Regions from separate parts of the Micrococcus sp. TCR-5 genome, predicted to be linked through region 1. Evidence: riboswitches for the same ligand, from Rfam matches in the RefSeq annotation. Region 1 holds a riboswitch; the other holds the start of a gene.
What was found. A riboswitch is a leader RNA that binds a small molecule or an ion and turns the genes downstream of it on or off. The one in region 1 is predicted to bind S-adenosylmethionine.
Positions count from the first base shown of each region.

Region 2: it holds a riboswitch for S-adenosylmethionine, as region 1 does, so the genes downstream of both, ACTSKS_RS06395 (flavin reductase family protein) here and ACTSKS_RS08145 (bifunctional o-acetylhomoserine/o-acetylserine sulfhydrylase) in region 1, are expected to answer to the same signal.

Region 1 covers NZ_JBQPDO010000012.1:59,852-64,083, forward strand. Annotated here, with positions in the region: gene ACTSKS_RS08135 (CPBP family intramembrane glutamic endopeptidase) at 1-612, shown strand, start outside; gene ACTSKS_RS08140 (VOC family protein) at 631-1,269, opposite strand; SAM riboswitch class IV at 1,447-1,562, shown strand; gene ACTSKS_RS08145 (bifunctional o-acetylhomoserine/o-acetylserine sulfhydrylase) at 1,693-3,060, shown strand; gene metX (homoserine O-acetyltransferase MetX) at 3,057-4,187, shown strand.
Region 2 covers NZ_JBQPDO010000008.1:66,078-70,309, forward strand. Annotated here, with positions in the region: gene hisD (histidinol dehydrogenase) at 1-481, shown strand, start outside; gene ACTSKS_RS06385 (RNA-binding S4 domain-containing protein) at 492-860, shown strand; gene ACTSKS_RS06390 (hypothetical protein) at 908-1,522, opposite strand; SAM riboswitch class IV at 1,715-1,834, shown strand; gene ACTSKS_RS06395 (flavin reductase family protein) at 1,908-2,432, shown strand; gene ACTSKS_RS06400 (cold-shock protein) at 2,671-2,874, shown strand; gene ACTSKS_RS06405 (MFS transporter) at 3,085-4,232, opposite strand, start outside.

The DNA.
Region 1 (4,232 bases):
GCCCTCGTGCTGCACCTGATGCACCTGCGCGGCCGGGACCCGTTCCGGGTGCTCGGCCTCGACCTGCGCCGCCCCGGCCGCGACGTGGCCTGGGGCCTGGGCCTGTTCGCGGCCATCGGGCTGGGCACGCTCGGCGTCTACGCCGCCGGCCGGGCCCTGGGGATCACGACGGCGATCGTCGGCTCGGCGCTCGGGGAGAGCTGGTACCAGGTGCCGGTCCTGCTGCTCTCCGCGCTGCGGCACGGACTGCTGGAGGAGGTCATCGTGGGCGCCTGGCTCGTCGACCGGCTCGGGTATCTGCAGCGGCTGCGCGCCGCGGGCCTGGCGCGCGATCCGGCGCCGGCCGTGCCGTCGTCGTGGGTGAGCGCCGAGGGGCTGTACCTGCCGACCCGCGTGGCGGTCGTCGTGCTCGCCCTCGCGCTGCTGCGCGGGGCGTACCACCTGTACCAGGGGATCGGGCCGGGCGTGGGCAACGCCCTGATGGGCGTGGTGTTCGCGCTCGTGTTCCTGCGGGTGCGCCGGGTGATGCCGCTGGTCATCGCGCACGCGCTGCTGGACGCCGTCGGGTTCGTCGGCTACCCGCTGCTGGCGCGGGCGGGGCTGCTCGGCTGAGCGGCCCCGCCCCCGCGCTCAGAGCGTGATCTCACCCTTCGGGGTGCGGAAGGTGACCGAGACGATGCCCGGGGTGCCGGAGGGCGCGACGTACTCGATGTTCACGTCCTGGACCTGGCCGTCCTCGTCCTCGCCGCCCAGCCACTCGGCGAGGCGCTCGGGGGAGCCGGCGATGTTCAGGTGCTCGATGGTGGCCTGCGGCTCGGCCGCCTGCGAGGGGTGCATGTCCTCCTGACCGTCGGCCCAGCGCAGGATGTACGGCAGCTGCGGGTCCGCGAGGGTGCCCTTGATGCCGATCTGGCGCCAGGACAGCTCGCGGCCGTCCGGGAAGCGACGGTTGCCGGGGACGGCCTCGCGGCCGAGGCGGCGCTCGAACCGGCCGATGTCCGGGGTGGCCACGGCCCAGCTCATCCAGCCCCCGCCCTGCTCGGTGCGGGCGCGCACGAGCTGGCCGAACGGCGCGCTGAGGGAGGCCGGGTGGTCCAGGGCCTCGACGACCTCCAGATACTGCCCCTCCGTCATGGGAAACAGTGCGTTCTGGGTGCCGAAACGTGGGTGGACACCGCCCTTGATCCGCTCGATGCCCAGCGTCTCGGCGATGCGGGCGACCGTGGCGTCCAGGCCCTCGGGGCCGGCGGCGTAGGACACGTGGTCCATGCGACAGGTGTGCACTGCGCTGTTCCTCTCCGTTCCCGGGCTGCCCCGGGGGTTGACCTGGTGCGAGTCCAGGGGCGTCGAGCCCTTGACGGGTCGGGCGCCCCGTGCGGAGAGCGTATCCGCGTGTGACACGCGTGACGAAATCGTGGCGGGGCGGCGGGCTACACTCGGAGGCACGGTCACGAGAGTCAGCAACAGGCCCCGGCATGCTGACCGGCAACCCTCCTTCCGCGGTGGGGTGCCCCGGGTGACGACCAGGCCGGCCCCACAACGGACGCCGGCAAGCGCGGGCCGATCCCACGGCCCCTCTCGACGGCGCCGGGTCATCTCCGGCACCTCGACGACGCCGGTCCGCGGATCGGCACGTCGGCCGGCGGGCGGGGTCGCCGGGTCCGGCCCCTGAACCCTTCAGGAGGGTCAGCCATGACCGACCAGCCCACCCCGACCCCTGACGCCTGGGGCTTCTCCACCGCGCAGGTCCACGCGGGCGTCGCCGTCGGCCAGCACGCCTTCGGTGCGACCGCCCTGCCGATCTTCCAGACCACCTCGTACGACTTCCCGTCCGCCCAGGTGGCCGCGGACCGGTTCGCGCTCAAGGACCTCGACCCGCTCTACACCCGCATCGGCAACCCGACGCAGGGCCCGGTGGAGGAGAAGATCGCCGCGCTCGAGGGCGGTGTGGGCGCGCTGCTGCTGGCCTCCGGTCAGGCGGCGACCACGTTCGCGATCCTCAACGTCGCCGGCGCCGGCGACCACGTGGTCGCCTCGGCCAGCCTCTACGGCGGCACGCAGAACCTGTTCAAGCACACCCTCGCCAAGGTCGGCGTCGAGACGACGTTCGTGACCGACCCGGACGACGTCGAGTCCTGGCGCGCCGCCGTCCGGCCGAACACCAAGGCGTTCTTCGGCGAGACCCTCGGCAACCCGCGCGGCGACGTCCTGGACGTGCGCGCCGTCGCCGACGCCGCCCACGAGGCCGGCGTGCCGCTGATCGTGGACAACACGCTGGCCACCCCGTACCTGCTGCGGCCGATCGAACACGGCGCCGACGTCGTCACCCACTCCGCCACGAAGTACCTCGGCGGGCACGCCGCGGCCATCGCGGGCGTGATCGTCGACGCCGGCACGTTCGACTACGCGCAGCACGCCGAGCGGTACCCCGGCTTCAACGAGCCGGACGAGTCGTACCACGGCCTCGTCTACGCGCGGGACCTCGGGGTGGGCTCGCCGCTCGGCGCCAACCTGGCCTTCATCCTCAAGGCGCGCGTGCAGCTGCTGCGCGACTACGGCTCGGCCATCTCCCCGTTCAACGCGTTCCTGGTGAACCTCGGCCTGGAGACCCTGTCCCTGCGCATGGAGCGGCAGGTGGCCAACGCGGCCGCGGTGGCGCGCTGGCTGGAGGGTCGCGACGACGTCGAACGCGTGGTCTACGCCGGCCTGGAGTCCAGCCCGTGGCACGAGCGGGCCCAGCGCTACCTGCCGAAGGGCGCGGGCGCGTTCGTCTCCTTCGAGATCGCGGGCGGCCGAGAGGCCGGGGCCGCGTTCGTGGACGGGCTCACCCTGCACCACCACGTGGCCAACATCGGCGACGTCCGCTCGCTCGTGGTGCACCCGGCCTCCACCACCCACTCCCAGCTCACCGACGACGAGCAGCGCGCCGCCGGCGTCACCCCCGGCCTGGTGCGGCTCTCGCTCGGCGTGGAGGACATCGAGGACATCCTCGCCGACCTCGAACGCGGCTTCGCGGCCGCCGCCCGCTGCGGCGACGACGACGCGGGGGAGCGGGCATGACCGCCGTCGCCACGCGTCCGTCGCGCACCGCGCTGCCCCGCGGCGGCCGCCACCGTCTGCGGGTCGGCGAGCTGCGCACCGAGACCGGCGGGCTGCTGCCCGACGTCGAGCTGACCTACGAGACCTGGGGCACCCTCGCCGCCGACGGCTCCAACGCCGTGCTCGTGCTGCACGCCCTCACCGGCGACGCGCACGTGGCCGCGCACGAGGAGGACCCGACACCGGGCTGGTGGGACGCCCTCGTCGGCCCGGGCCGCGCCGTGGACACGGACCGGTGGTTCGTGGTCGCCCCCGCCATGATCGGCGGCTGCCACGGCTCCACCGGGCCCTCGACGCCGGCCCCCGACGGGCGGCCCTGGGGCTCCCGGTTCCCGTTCCTCACGCTGCGGGACGCGGTCGAGGCCGAGCGACGCCTGGCCGACCACCTCGGGATCGGCGCCTGGCGCGCCGTGATCGGCGGATCGATGGGCGGGGCCCGCGCCCTCGAGTGGGCCGCGACCCACCCCGCGCGCGTCGCCGGGGTGGGTGTGCTGGCCGCCACCGCGGCCTCCTCCGCCGACCAGATCGCGTGGGGGCAGGCGCAGACGGCGGCCATCCGCCTCGACCCGGACTTCCAGGGCGGCGACTACTACCCCGGCCCCGGCCCCGTGGCCGGCCTGGGCATCGCCCGGCGCGTCGCCCACACCACCTACCGCACGGCCGGCGAGCTCGGCCAGCGGTTCGGCCGCGAACCGCAGGGCGTCGAGGATCCCTTCGGCGCCGTCGTCGGGGTGCCGGGCGGGCGCGGGCGCTACGCCGTGGAGTCCTACCTGGACCACCAGGCGGCCAAGCTCACCGACCGGTTCGACGCGAACTCCTACCTCGTGGTCACCGAGGCCCTCATGGGCCACGACGTCGGGCGCGGGCGCGGCGGCGTGGCGGCGGCGCTCGCGGACTACCGGGGCCGGGCGTTCGTGGCCGCCGTCGACTCGGACCGGCTCTACCTGCCGGCCGAGTCCGAGGCGCTCGCGGCGGCGCTGCCCGCGCGGCCGCCGGTGCACACGATCGCCTCGCCCATCGGCCACGACGGGTTCCTCACCGAATACGGCCAGGTGGCCGACACGCTCAAGCGCACCCTCGCCCTCTGAACTTTCGTTCGGGAAACGGCGGCGTGTCGCGGCACTGTCGTTCGG
Region 2 (4,232 bases), on a different contig from region 1:
CACGGACTCCGAGGACCTGCTCCGGGACGTGCTGGCGGCGATCGAGGCGCAGGTGCCCGGGGCGTTCCACGAGGACCAGATCCGCGAGGCCCTCACCGGCCCCCAGTCCGGCGTGCTGCTGGTGCGGGACATGGACCAGGCCGTGGAGGTCTCCGACCGCTACGCCACCGAACACCTCGAGATCCAGACGCGCGACCCCGAGGCCCTCGTGGGGCGCATCCGCAACGCCGGCGCCGTGTTCGTGGGCCCGCACGCCCCCGTGCCGCTGGGCGACTACTCGGCCGGGTCCAACCATGTGCTCCCCACCTCGGGGACGGCCCGGCACTCCTCCGGTCTGAACACGGTGACGTTCCTGCGCCTGCAGCAGCGCATCCGCTACACGGAGACCGGGCTCGAGGAGGTCGCGGACGGGATCGGCGTGCTGGCCGAGGACGAGCGCCTGCCCGCGCACGGCGCCGCGATCCGCGCCCGCTTCGCGTGAGGGGGCGGGCGTGAGCGGCGTCCGCATCGACGCGTGGCTGTGGGCCGTGCGGCTGTACAAGACCCGGTCCGCGGCCACGGCGGCCGTGCGCGCAGGCCACGTGCGCATCGACGGCGAGCCCGTGAAGGCGGCGACGCCCGTCGTCGTCGGGAACCGGGTGCGGGTGCGCCAGGACGGAGGTGAGCGGATCCTCGAGGTCACGGGGCTGATCGCCAAGCGGGTGGGCGCCCCCGTGGCCCGGCAGCAGTACGTGGACCACTCCCCGCCGCCCGTGCCGCGTGAGCTGCTCGCGGTGCCGTACCGCGAGCGCGGCGCGGGCCGGCCCACCAAACGGGACCGCCGACAGCTGGACGCGCTGCGGGGCCGCGACCGACGCTGAGCGTCTCAGTCCTCCCCGATCCGTCATCCGCCGTCGTGATGGTGGCCTCACGCGGAGGGTGCGGTCAGCACCATCCGGAACGGCTTGTCATTGTCCACCGTGACGGTGAACGTCATCGGCCCCGCCTCATCCACAGGGGGAGTCGCCGCCGACCAGCCGCCGCACAGCGCCTCCGATCCGGCCATCCAGGTCTTCGTTCCCCCGCCACCCCGTGAGGTCAGGATCTCCGTCTCACCGGTGGCATCCGAAGGACACAGCACGATGACCCGAAGGACCGCACCCTGTTGAGCGTCCACGGTGATCTGCTGTGTGCCCGTCCCGACCGCCTCCTCCAGGACGGACTCCTTCTCCGGGTCGAGATAGCCCGCATCCGGATGCCGGCGCGTGTACTCGACCAACGTCATCCCGTCCTCCTCGAACAGCGCGGCGGGGAGTGCTTCTTCACCGGCGGGTGACGACGCGGACGAACCGGTGGCGGAGGCCGACCGGGTTGCCGAGGGGGCCGCTGACGTCACGGTGACGGAGGACGCCGCAGCGGTGGATGCCTTCGCGGTGGAGGAGACGCTGCCCGGGGAAGCGGAGCATCCCGAGATGGCGATACCGAGGAGAGCCGCGACGACCACGGCGGCCGACAATGCCGCACGCTTCTTCTCGATGTCCATCCGCATGATCCGATCCCTCTCAGAGAACCGACTGCGGGGCCGCGGGCTGCGGTCTCGAGCCCCCCTCTCGAGTGGCTTGATCCTGGCTGGCGATGCGCGGTGTGTCAAGCATCACATCGGACAGCTCGGATGACGCCGCGCGACCGCCGCGCTTTGACCACCCCACGGACCCCTCCGTAGGCTGATCCCCAGAATCACGAGTTCCCGTCATTCACGGCCCTGGCCGGCGGGACGGCAACCCTCTCACGCAGTAGTGGGGTGCTCCAGGTGATGATTCGGCCCCTCGGACACCCCGACGGGCAAGTACCGCGCCTCCGCGGATCCGGGCGATCCGCGTTCCCGCCTTCTGCGGAGCCGCGCCAGTCATCGGAAGAGGACGCGCGCCATGACCCTGACCCACGAACCCCACACCGCCACGTGGGACACCGACCTGTCCCTCGGCAACCTCCGCTCCGGCCTCTCGGCCTTCCCCACCGGGGTCGTCGCGCTGGCAGGCCTCGCCGACGGCGTCCCCGAGGTGATGGTCTCCTCCTCCTTCGGCGTGGGCATCTCCTGGGAGCCGGCCCTCGTGTCCTTCTCCGCGCAGAACAGCTCCCGCACCTGGCCGCGCCTGCGCCGGGCCGGGGCGATCGGCGTCTCCCTGCTCGCGGCGGACCAGACGCCGCTGTGCCGCCAGCTGGCCTCCCGCGAGGGCGACCGCTTCGCCGGTCTCGACGTGCACCGCAGCCCGCACGACGCCCTGCTGATCGGGGGCTCCTCGCTCTGGCTCGAGACGCGGGTGCACGCCGAGGTCCCGGCGGGCGACCACACGGTGGTGCTGCTGGAGGTGACGGCCTTCGCGGATCACACGGACGCCGCTCCCCCGGCCGCCCTGCACCGCAATCTCTTCCACGGCCTGCGCGCGCTCTGAGCGAACTCCAGGTGAACAATCGGGCCCCTGGTTCCCGGTCGGCGAGATCCGTGCAATGATGGAGCCTGAAGTTGATCAAGCTGTATCCCGCCATCTTCACTGCTCGTCAGCCCGGCATCGCCGGCGTCGATGAGTGTTGGGCAAGCGGTTCAGTCTCGCCGCTTCACCCGCGTCCCACATCCGGGCCGCGGTCCAACACCGCCACCGCACCGCGGGGGCACATCGAAAGGACACCATCATGGCTGTCGGTACTGTCAAGTGGTTCAACGCTGAGAAGGGCTACGGCTTCATCGCCCCCGAGGACAACTCCGCGGACGTGTTCGTGCACTTCTCCGCCATCCAGGGCAACGGCTTCAAGGAGCTCCAGGAGAACGACCGCGTCGAGTTCGAGACCCAGGACGGCCCCAAGGGCCTCCAGGCCGCCAACGTGACGAAGCTCTGATCTTCGCCTGACGCACGGCTTCCGACGCCCCCGGTCCACACGGACCGGGGGCGTCGTCGTGTGTCAGGCGTCCACGCCCCGCCGCGCACTGCGCCGCACTCCGCCGTACGCCCGTTCGACCGCGGCGCTGCGACATCACCGCAGGGCTGCACTGCGGTGATGTCGCTGAGGCGCGGTCCTCCGGGGTGGGCCTCGTCCTGGCCCTGCGCGTCAGGCCGCGCCCCGCCGACCCACGTGGCGACGCAACAGCAGCACCACGCCCAGGGCCAGCAGATACCCGGCCGCGACGACCGCGAAGCCGGCCCGGTAGTCGCCCGTGACGTCGCGCAGCAGGCCCATCAGCAGCGGGCCCAGGGCGAAGCCGGCGTACATGCCCATCGAGTTCGCCCCGGTCGCACGGCCCAGCCGCTCGGCCGGCACCTCGCTCAACAGGCCCGCGTTGATCACCACGTTGGCGCCCAGCACCGTCAGGCCGTGCACCGCGGCGCCCACCCACAGCAGGGCCGGCAGGTCCAGCAGGTCCGCGGCGAGGAACACCGCGACGCCGGCCACCGCACCCAGGCAGATCACGGCCAGCAGGGTGGTGGGCCGGTCTCCGGAGCTCATCCGCCGGCTCCACCCGATCCGGGAGAGCACCCCCACCACCCCGGACACGGCCGCCGCGGCGCCGCCGGCCACGAGCGTCATTCCCAGCGTCTCGACCGCGAAAAGCGGCAGGTAGGTGTTCGTGGCCTGCATGCCCAGGCCGGTGAGGAACGCGATCGCCGCGAAGAACCAGACCGTGGCCGGCAGGGGCGAGGTGTCCCGCCGTCGTCGCCCGCCGACGGGGCCGGTGGCCGGCGGCGGCGCCCCGGGCAGCGGCGGGGCGGCGACCAGGGCGAGCACCCAGAGCGCCCCGATGAGCACCGCGGCCCCCAGCGCGGCGCCCGTCCAGCCGAGGGCGAGGGACGCGGCCGGGAAGAACAGGCCGCCGACCAGCTGGGCCGCCTGCACGCCGGACTGCTTCACCCCGACCCACCCGATGCGCCTCTCCGGCGGCACCACGGTCCGGATGATCCGGTTCGTGGTGGGGTTGGAGATGGCCTGCGTGACGCCCGCCACGGCGGCCGCCGCGTACAGCACGGGCAGGGACGGGGCGACGGCGCCGAGCACGAGCGCCGCGGCGGTGCCGCCGAAGATGATGCTCAGCTGTGCGCGGGCGGACAGGCGGTCGGCGGCCCGGCCGAGGCCGAGCGAGGTGACGGCGGCCGCCGCGAACACGACCGTCATCACGGTGCCGAGCTGGCCCGAGGTGACGTCGAGCCGCTCCATCACGACCGTGGAGGAGGCGGAGACGCCGTAGTTGAACAGGGGCCCGG